Regions from separate parts of the Shewanella sp. SR1 genome, predicted to be linked through region 2. Evidence: predicted binding sites of a transcription regulator. Region 2 holds the regulator's gene; each other region holds the start of a gene.

Region 1 (3,250 bases), on a different contig from region 2:
ATTTCCCGCTTCTAAGCTCTGCTCTGATTAAAGATTAGACTTTGATACTTGTGCAGAAAAAGAAAAGCCGCATAACTACTCGCATAGTACGCGGCTCAATAGAGTCATGTAGAAATGACTAGAAATACGTGACTTCTTTCACTCGCTGTGGACGACTCTGTTGTTGATACAGCGCCCATACCTGTGAAAAATCCAGTTCTAACTCAGTGACATAATGATCGCCAGCCGGATAACTCTTAACGACCCGCGCCCCACGGATCACGCCAGAAACCGACGCTTTAACATTATCGTCCGTCAACATCCAATCACTGACACTGCTGTTTGCCGTTATTTTCTGCCCATAAACTTGTTCTGCTAATTCACGATAGGCCACAATTTTTGATGCTTGCATGGCCATCAACACTCTTTGTGATTGTTCTTTAGCCGGTTGAGTAGCTAAGGGCGCATATCCTATGGCCGTTAACTTAGGAAAACTCGGCGGCGGCACATCTTCCCATTGCACATATCTATCTTTAGCAGCGCAGCCAGTTAGCATTAGCGCCGCAATAACTAAAAGGTAGCGTTTCATTTTCCATCTCCTAAAACACGGACTTCATTCATGCCTGGACTCGCCTGACGATATAAGATGCCATTTTGTGACACAATTTGCTCCGAAGGCTGCATGTAGTTTGCCAACTCTTTTTGAGTCACAAAAGTTTGAGAGGCCGATACCACACGATTGTTACTTATGTTCACAATCCGAGTATTGATCGCCATACCATTGGTAACTGGGCTCATAGTCGATACAACAAGATGCTCAACGGGAAGATTTTTCGACAATTGTTGCCAATCTCGCGTCAAAATAAAATCCCCATTAGCCGTCACTCTCAAGCCATCAGCTAAATTTAAATCCACTACATTAAACTGAAAGCTATGGAGCGACGTCATTAATCCTTGCTGTAACTGCTGCGCCAACGCATTTGTGCCATTCATGTCACCCACTAATACTGGGGTGGCGACGACAATTGGTTGATCAGAACGCAGAGCATCATTTTGCTTAACGAGCTCTGTCACAATTCGCTGTGCTAAATGGTTGATCACTGCCGTTGGCGGCAACCCATTGCCATCCACTAAACTCGGCTTGGGCGGTGTAACCGATTTAGCCACACATCCACCTAACATCAGTAATGTTAAGGGAATAATCACACGCTTTAGCATTGGATTTACCTCATCTGTGGGTGTACTGGCAATTAAATAACTCACACTCTATGCGTCTCATTTTTGTGAGTAACAAAAGCCAGCAATCTTCGGACCAAAATTGCTCCAGCCCGACAATATTATGCTCATACGCTGTATATCGACTGCGCCAATGGAAACTTTATCGAAAACTCTCGTTAGTCAGGCATGAAATTTGCTTTGTCGGTATATTAGGTTAAGTGTCAGGAAACTGGCTCGATTAGCAAGCTCGCCAATAGCTTAGCGATAAGGATTGTATTGATGCACATACCACGTTCAGCTTCGCTCATCATTTTGAGCCTTGCACTGCTGTCTTTACCTATTCGAGCCGAATGGATGGAAGCCAGTGGTGAAGCGACTATTATCAATGGTAATACTGCTCAAGCAAGGGAAGAAGCGATTAATCAAGCCGTTAGCTATGCTACATTAAGCACGGGCATTCAAATATCCAGTGAACAACAAACCTCTAACGGAAACCTTACACAGAATAACTTCGCGATAAATCGCAACGCCCAAGCCATCAGCATCCAACTCGTTAGCGAACGAATCCAGGGAAACAAAATTTATGTGTCCCTACGACTCGATCTAAATGATGATCCTACGCAGCAGTGTCCAAATGGACAATTAAAGGCTGCGATTTTAATTCCTCAAGCACAAATCAAAGATCGTACTCAGCTCAGATATGGGCAGCTTTCCGGTTTTGAAGAAGTTATTTCCGAAAAACTAGGCAGTGTTATAGAAGATTACTCTTCCACAGGTTTTAGCCACACTCACGCTAAAGAGCTGCTCGATATTAAACAAGATCTAGTGGATATTCGCAGTTATCGACTCCCAAGCTGGCTCAGTGAAATTACCGACAGCCAATATATCCTCCAACCACAAATTATGGATATCTCAATGGAACCAGTGCAGCCAACCTTCCTAGGAATTTGGGATGAAGCTCCACTCAGGCAATTCCAGTTCAAACTTAGCCTTTATCATGGGATCAGTGGCGAAGAAGTCTGGAGTAAAAGCTACAGCACATCAGCGCCATGGGAATTTGAAGAACAAGCCATTATTGCCCCGAATACGGACAGATTCTGGCGATCATCCTATGGCAAAAATATTACCAAGTTAATGCAACAGGCTACCCATGATTTAGACAGTACTCTCAATTGCAGACCCTTACTCGGCCAAGTCGTGAGCCGCCAAGCGGACAGGATCATTTTAAATCTCGGCCGTAAACATGGCATTCGTGTCGGGGATAAATTCCAAGTCGTATTACAGCAAAATCTACCCGATCGACTCAATGAAATGCGCGCCGTCGCAACCAAAAGTCGAGCCACGGTAAAAATCGAACAAGTGAGTGAAGAAAGCTCTACAGCAGTACTTTTAGACCAAAATGCAGCTTACAATGTGCAGATAAACGACATAGCGCTTAAGATTTAAGCAACTAAATCATAAGCCTTTTAATCAGAGATAAAACCAGTATAATCACTGTCGTCTCTTCATAGCTCAACAGGATAGAGCAGCCGCCTCCTAAGCGGCCGATCGGGGTTCGAGTCCCTGTGGGGAGACCAGATAGTGCTTATGTGATTTCAACTTCACTTGAAGAGTTTTCTGATAAGCATGATTTCCAGAAACACAATTTACAGCTTCCTCTGTCTATCCCCCTTAAAAAACAGCTCTCTTAATCGTTACTATAAAATCCAATACTAGGATATAGCCACATTGCGCCATTTCCCTAAACTTGGCTAAGTCAGTATAATCCGACACATTGATGTTTGATGAGCCTTCAGGGCTCAACCTAGGAGAGCTTGCTTGGCCAACACTTATATCCCGCTAGAACAATACCGCCGTAAGTGGATTTTCAACCACAAAGACTTGCCTGTAACTGACGAAGACAAGGCGCATATCCTGCCGTTAACAGATAAAAGTGCGATGGAAATCTGGAATCAATGGATCAGCAACAAGAGTAGTCGTGCGGAGCAATTTACTAAGGGAGACTGGGCGGCGAAGGCTGATGCTTGGGTGGATACAGATCATTGGCAGAGTG
Region 2 (3,250 bases):
ACTGCCTTTGAGTTGCTCAAGCAAAGTGCCGATTAAGGGCAAGGGAAGGTTATCGACACAATAATAGCCGAGATCTTCGAGTACCCTTAGGGCGACAGATTTGCCTGAGCCTGAGCGGCCCGACACTATGACCAGTTTCATCCAGTGATTACCTGATAGAGTTCCGTTTCATCATGCGTCTTGCGTAATTGCTTTAATATTTGCTTGTCGCTCAGCTTTTCGGCCATGCAAGACAAGGTACTTAAGTGCTGCTGACATTGGTCTGCAGGCACCAGTAGTGCAAATAAAATATCAACAGGTTGCTTATCGATAGCATCGAATGCTATCGGCTCTTCACACTTAATGAGTATGGCAATGGGCTGATCTATATCGGCTAGTCGACCATGTGGAATGGCGATGCCGTTACCTATACCTGTGCTCCCCATCTTTTCGCGCGCCACTAGGCTTTCGAATATCTCTTGAGATGAGAGGGTCGGGTACTGGGCAGCGACTAAGTCGCTGATGAGTTCCAGTACCTTTTTCTTGCTGCCCGGAGTGGCGCAGGTAGTGCACTCCGGCCGCAGTATGGTACAAAGTTCCATTATTAGTGTTTTGTTAACTTCTCTTTGTGTTTAATAACCTGACGATCAAGCTTGTCAATCAGGGCGTCTATAGCGGCATACATGTCAGCATGCTCTGAAGTAGCAAAAACTTCACCACCGATAAGATTTATTCTCGCTTCGGCAATCTGTTGCATTTTCTCGACATTGAGCACAACGTGCACATTATTGATCTGTTCGAAATGGCGTTCAAGTTTTGAAAACTTTTCTTCTACATATGCACGTAACGATTCGGTAATTTCGACATGGTGTCCACTCAGGTTTATTTGCATAGAAACGTCCTCCGATATCCACTGTAGGTTATAAACTTTTACGCTGATTAGAAGGCGGAATGAGCATAGCCTCTCGGTACTTCGCAATGGTTCTGCGGGCTACGTTGATCCCTTGTTCTGCCAGAAGTTGTGCCATCTTACTGTCGCTTAATGGTTTTTTCTGGTTTTCCGCTGCAACCAGTTTCTTAATGAAGGCTCTGATTGCTGTGGATGAGCACTCCCCACCATCGTCAGTACCGACGTGGCTAGAGAAGAAGTATTTTAGTTCAAAAAGTCCCTTAGGGGTATGCATGTATTTCTGTGTCGTCACCCTTGAGATGGTCGACTCATGCATTTCTACCGCTTCGGCAATATCGTTCAGCACCATAGGTTTCATGGCTTCTTCACCGTATTCAAAGAAACCTTGCTGATATTGGACGATACAGTTCGCCACCTTCAACAGGGTATCATTACGGCTCTCTAAACTCTTGATAAACCATTTAGCCTCTTGCAGATGACCACGAATAAATTGGCTATCGGCTTGGCTTTTAGTGCTGCGCGCCATCGAAGCATAATGTTGATTTACATTGATTTTTGGCATGCAGTCAGGATTAAGCTCAACCACCCAACGGCCATTTTTCTTCGACACTGACACATCTGGGATGACGTATTCGTCATCGTTGGGCGTAATCAATAAACCTGGGCGGGGATTGAGGGTTTGGATAAGCGCGATGCCGTCTCTTAACTCATCCTCTTTTAATTTAGTCTTACGCATCAACAATCTAAAATCGCGGGCGGCGATCAGATCTAAATGATCTTTGATCAGCATGCGGGCGTTTTCTAGGTTGGGCGTGTCAGCGGCGAAATGCGACAGTTGGATCAACAGGCACTCGCTTAAATCGCGGGCGGCAACACCAATAGGATCAAAGTGTTGAATGCGCTTGAGTACAGCTTCGACTTCGTCGAGCTCAACCTCAGAATTGCCCATGGCTTCGAGGATTTCGTCAGTGCTTTGGGTGAGATAGCCTTGATCGTCGATGGCATCAATAATGGCGGTGGCAATGGCTAAATCGGTTTCAGAAAACGGCGTGAGGTTTTTTTGCCATTCTAAGTGTTCATACAAGCCTTCACTGGTCTCACCTTGGAAGGGCATATCGTCTTCACGACTGCCGCCGGGGCCAGAATTGGGAGAGGCGGTGAACACTTCATCCCATGTGGTGTCCATGGGGAGTTCGTCGGGCATGGACTCTTTCGTGAGCGACTCTGCCGTGTCTATGGTGGAGCTGTCTTTTTCTGGCGGCAGGGTGCTAGATTCACTGAAATCCGTATCGGATAGCGTTTGGTTTACAGGGTCTTTAGTGGCGTCGAATTGATCCTCTTCCAGCTCGAGAAGGGGATTAGAATCTAAGGCTTGCTGGATCTCTTGCTGCAGTTCTAATGACGACAGTTGCAACAGACGTATGGCCTGTTGTAATTGTGGCGTCATGGTTAACTGTTGACCCAGTTTGAGCTGGAGTGACGCTTTCATGTTACCGCTGATCCCTACGTTATTATTGTTGGATGAGGTCGCTTGTTATCATCTTGAGTGGAGTCCAATGGTGGCATAAATTGCCTGCATTGGCTCCGCTTGATTAACTATAGCCTGAATTGTTCACCTAAGTACACAGCCCTAACTTGCTGATTGTCTAAGATCTCTGCGGGTGTTCCCTCGGCAATCAAGTTTCCGTGACTCACGATATAGGCATGTTCACACACATCTAATGTCTCACGGACATTGTGGTCTGTGATCAACACGCCAAGGCCACGACTTTTGAGCTGTTCGATAATCTTTTTAATGTCGATAACCGAAATCGGATCGACACCAGCAAAGGGTTCATCGAGCAAAATGAACTTAGGATTTGCTGCTAACGCCCGCGCAATTTCGACACGGCGACGTTCACCGCCCGACAATGACATGCCTTGGCTGTCACGGATATGGGTGATGTGGAACTCTTCGAGCAGATGCTCTAGCTCTTCTTCCCTTTGCTCTTTTTTTAATTCTTTACGCGTTTGCAGCACGGCCATGATGTTGTCATGGACGGTCAGTTTACGAAAGATACTGGCTTCCTGCGGCAAGTAACCTATGCCTTTGCGGGCGCGCAGGTGCATAGGATCTGCGGTTAAATCATCATCGTCGATAAAGATGTGGCCTTTATCGCTTTTAACCAGACCAACGACCATGTAAAAGGTGGTAGTTTTACCCGCGCCGTTCGGGCCGAGTAGGCCAACGACTTGACCGGTTTTGACCGTCAGACTGACGTCTTTAACCACTTGGCGACTCTTATAACTCTTCGCCAGATTTTGTGCTCTTAGGGTGATTTGGGTCATTTAGAGTCCTGCTTTTTCACAGGTTTATCTGCT
Region 3 (3,250 bases), on a different contig from region 2:
TGGCCGTACCAAGAGAGACACTGGTCACATGAGCATAGGTCGAGACTGGCAATTCTTGGGATTTCCCATCCACTAACCCACTCGCCTTGATCGAATAGTTACCTGCGGTTACAGGTTTTCCATCTTTATCGAGGCCATCCCAGTTGACATCGACATTGCCCCCCTTGCTGCCATCAACTTTAAAGGTGGTCACAACTTGGCCTTTATCATCCTCAACACGTACAGTAACTTCAGGAATTTTAGCTGGCGTGCTAATCACACCTTTTATTGTTGGGCTTTCAGCTGAAATGTTACCTGTATCGGTTGGGATCAATACCTTGCGACCAACAAGTCCTGATGCCTGCAATGCTTGGCTCGACGTCATAACACCGTTTAAATTAACGATTTCATTATTCAACTTAGTAATACCATCAACCGTCGAGAATGATGCCATCTGCGCAATCATTTGGTCGTTGTCGACGGGCTTAAAAGGGTCCTGCATCGATAACTGTTGGCTTAATAACGAGAAAAAGTCATCTTGAGTTAACTGTTGGCTTTTCGCTTCCGGTACTATCGAATCTTTTGGCAGTCGTATGCCATCAAGAAACGGATTACCCGTTGAGCTGGTTGATGAATTGGTCGTCACAGCATTTGATTGACTCTTATTTTGAGCCGTCTGCGCCGATGCTTGGTTAATTTGATTAATGAGGCTCACAGCTTACCTCCTAAGTAACACATGTTATTTACCCATCCCAAGTGTTTGTTGCAGCATAGACTTAGCTGCTTCAGCGACCTGAACATTCATTTGATATGAGCGCGAAGCAGAAATCATATCTGCCATTTCTTCCATGACATTAACATTCGGTTTATAAATAAAGCCGTCCGCATCCGCCATCGGATGATCGGGCGAGTATTCTTTTAGTAGTGGTTTATCACTTTCAACAATGCCTTTTACCGCAACACCTTGAGAGGCTTGTTGCTGACTTTGCGCTTTGGCCATTTCAGCTTCAAAAATAGGATGACGGGAACGATAGGTCTTATCTACGCTACTCGAGACGGAATCAGCGTTAGCTATGTTACTCGCCGTGGTGTTCAACCTGACCGATTGAGCCGACATTCCCGAGCCAGCAACATCAAATATGCTAAATAAACTCATGATTAATCCCCTCTCAGCGCTTTCTTCATGCCACTAAACTTACTGTCTAAAAAACCAAGCGACATTTGATATTCAAGGGCATTTTGCATAAATGCCGATTGTTCCTGTTGGATATCAACAGTATTACCATCACCGGTATCGGGTTGATTTGGCACGCGGAACTTAACAAATTGACCAGTCAACTCAGCAAGACCAAAATGCTTGTCTGTCTCTTGCATTTCAAGACTATTACGCTGCTGTTGTTGGCCACGGGCGGCCTGCATTGCCGCAGAAAAATCTACATCACGGGCTTTATAATGTGGCGTATCGGCGTTAGCGATATTGCTCGAAATGACTTCAGCTCGCTGCGCTCTAATACCGAGAGTGTACTGATGCACACCCAGTGCATTATCAAAATTGATCGCCATAAAATTGCCTCCTCGTGTTACTCACGGAAATAAAGCAATTCATGTGCCAACATAGGAGAATAATGAGAATAACAATAGGGATGAGCAAGTGATGGGTAAAAAATTACCGACAAATGTCGGTAATTTTCTTTAAAGCAGCAGACTTAAGTCTTTTTCTGGTAATAAATCCCAGGGTTACAACGGACCATGTCAAACTCATCCGTTAAACCAGCAATAGATTCAGAAGCACCGAGAAATAGAATCCCTTTTGGATTAAGAGCGGCAGCGAATTGCCGCAAAATTTTTGCCTTTGCCTCAGGCGCAAAATAAATCAGCACATTGCGGCAAAAAATAATGTCGAACTTACCAAGTAAGCTATAACTCTCAAGCAGATTATGTGCCCTAAAGTTCACTAAACGCTTAACATTATCCTTTAACTTCATATTGCCTGAAGGCAAAGCATCAAAAAACTGACGCTTACGCTCCTCGGATAAACCGCGCGCTAATGCCAAACTATCGTACTCAGCATTTTTGCAACGTTCCAACATGGAAGGCGATAAATCCGTGGCTTGAATTGACGCACTACCCGCAAGCGCACCAGGCTTCTTTTGTTGATACTCAAGAATCGTCATCGCCAGTGAATAGGGTTCTTGCCCAGACGAACACGCGGCCGACCAAATCTTAAGTGGACGACCTAAACGACTGTACTCAGGTAACAAAACGTTATGCAATAACTCAAATGGATAACGATCACGAAACCAAAGGGTTTCATTGGTCGTCATAGCATCGATCACTTCAGCCCGAAGCGCACGCTCCGTTGGCTTCATCGAATGCTTAACCACATCGGATAAGGATGGCAGGTTATATTTCCCCATCAGAGGAGCAAGACGACTGCGCACCAGATATTGCTTATTTTCACCCAGTACGATGCCGCTGTGTTGCTCTAAGAACAACCTAAATTGATTATATTCAGCTTCAGCGAGTGATTTATTTGGCACATTCACATCCTAAATCCTATAGCAAGCACCAAAATCAGTGCGAAACCATCATGTTATAAAGTCGAGATTATAGCGTAAAGCGTATCTAGGTACTAACTACTGCACTTACAAACTTAAGTGTTTATTCACGGCAGCAGCCAGTTCGTCGGGATTAAACTTAGCGATAAAGTCATTGGCCCCCACTTTTTGAACCATTGCCTGATTGAATACACCACTTAACGACGTGTGCAGTACCACTTTAATATGCTTGAGCTTAGGATCATCTCGGATCTCAGCGGTCAGGGTATAACCATCCATTTCAGGCATCTCAATGTCTGAGATAATGAGAGGGATTTCATCGGCAACATTGTCCATTTCTTTGGCGATTTCTTTAAGCTTATCTAATGCTTCTCGACCATCTTTAGCGGTATCAATTTGTAAGTTCAATGACTCGAGTGAACGAATAATTTGCTTACGCGCCACGGCAGAATCATCGATAACCATAATATGGTAATGCTGGGTTCTGTCGAGGGTCAGCTTTTCATTGGCTTCTTCACTGATAGCGGTTTTAACCGGTGAAATCTCATCTAAGATTTTTTCTACGTCGAGAATTTCAACCAATTCACCTTCAATCTCAGTCACTGCAGTCAGATAAGAATAACGACCGGCACCTTGCGGCGGAGGCATAATCGCTTCCCAATTCATGTTGATAATCCGCTCAACAGAACTGACCAAGAAACCTTGAACACTGC

What was found. The regulator sigma-54, encoded in region 2, starts transcription at its own class of promoters, with help from an activator protein. The targets are predictions, from matches to a motif close to GTTGGCACGNNNNTNGNNT.
Region 1: the regulator sigma-54 is predicted to act here: its motif matches at 1,378-1,396, upstream of KV201_RS07460 (flagellar assembly protein FlgT).
Region 3: the regulator sigma-54 is predicted to act here: its motif matches at 1,575-1,593, upstream of flgB (flagellar basal body rod protein FlgB).

Annotation. Positions count from the first base shown of each region.
Region 1 is NZ_JAJAEF010000006.1:109,238-112,487, forward strand. Features, by position in the region: gene KV201_RS07450 (LPP20 family lipoprotein) at 119-568, opposite strand; gene KV201_RS07455 (FlgO family outer membrane protein) at 565-1,197, opposite strand; gene KV201_RS07460 (flagellar assembly protein FlgT) at 1,477-2,643, shown strand; tRNA gene KV201_RS07465 (tRNA-Arg) at 2,699-2,774, shown strand; gene KV201_RS07470 (DUF2947 domain-containing protein) at 3,016-3,250, shown strand, end outside.
Region 2 is NZ_JAJAEF010000008.1:105,724-108,973, reverse strand. Features, by position in the region: gene rapZ (RNase adapter RapZ) at 1-141, opposite strand, end outside; gene ptsN (PTS IIA-like nitrogen regulatory protein PtsN) at 138-581, opposite strand; gene hpf (ribosome hibernation promoting factor) at 584-871, opposite strand; gene KV201_RS09725 (RNA polymerase factor sigma-54) at 900-2,378, opposite strand; gene lptB (LPS export ABC transporter ATP-binding protein) at 2,486-3,217, opposite strand; gene lptA (lipopolysaccharide transport periplasmic protein LptA) at 3,214-3,250, opposite strand, start outside.
Region 3 is NZ_JAJAEF010000006.1:103,929-107,178, forward strand. Features, by position in the region: gene flgD (flagellar hook assembly protein FlgD) at 1-694, opposite strand, end outside; gene flgC (flagellar basal body rod protein FlgC) at 719-1,135, opposite strand; gene flgB (flagellar basal body rod protein FlgB) at 1,138-1,542, opposite strand; gene KV201_RS07425 (protein-glutamate O-methyltransferase CheR) at 1,686-2,525, opposite strand; gene KV201_RS07430 (chemotaxis protein CheV) at 2,625-3,250, opposite strand, start outside.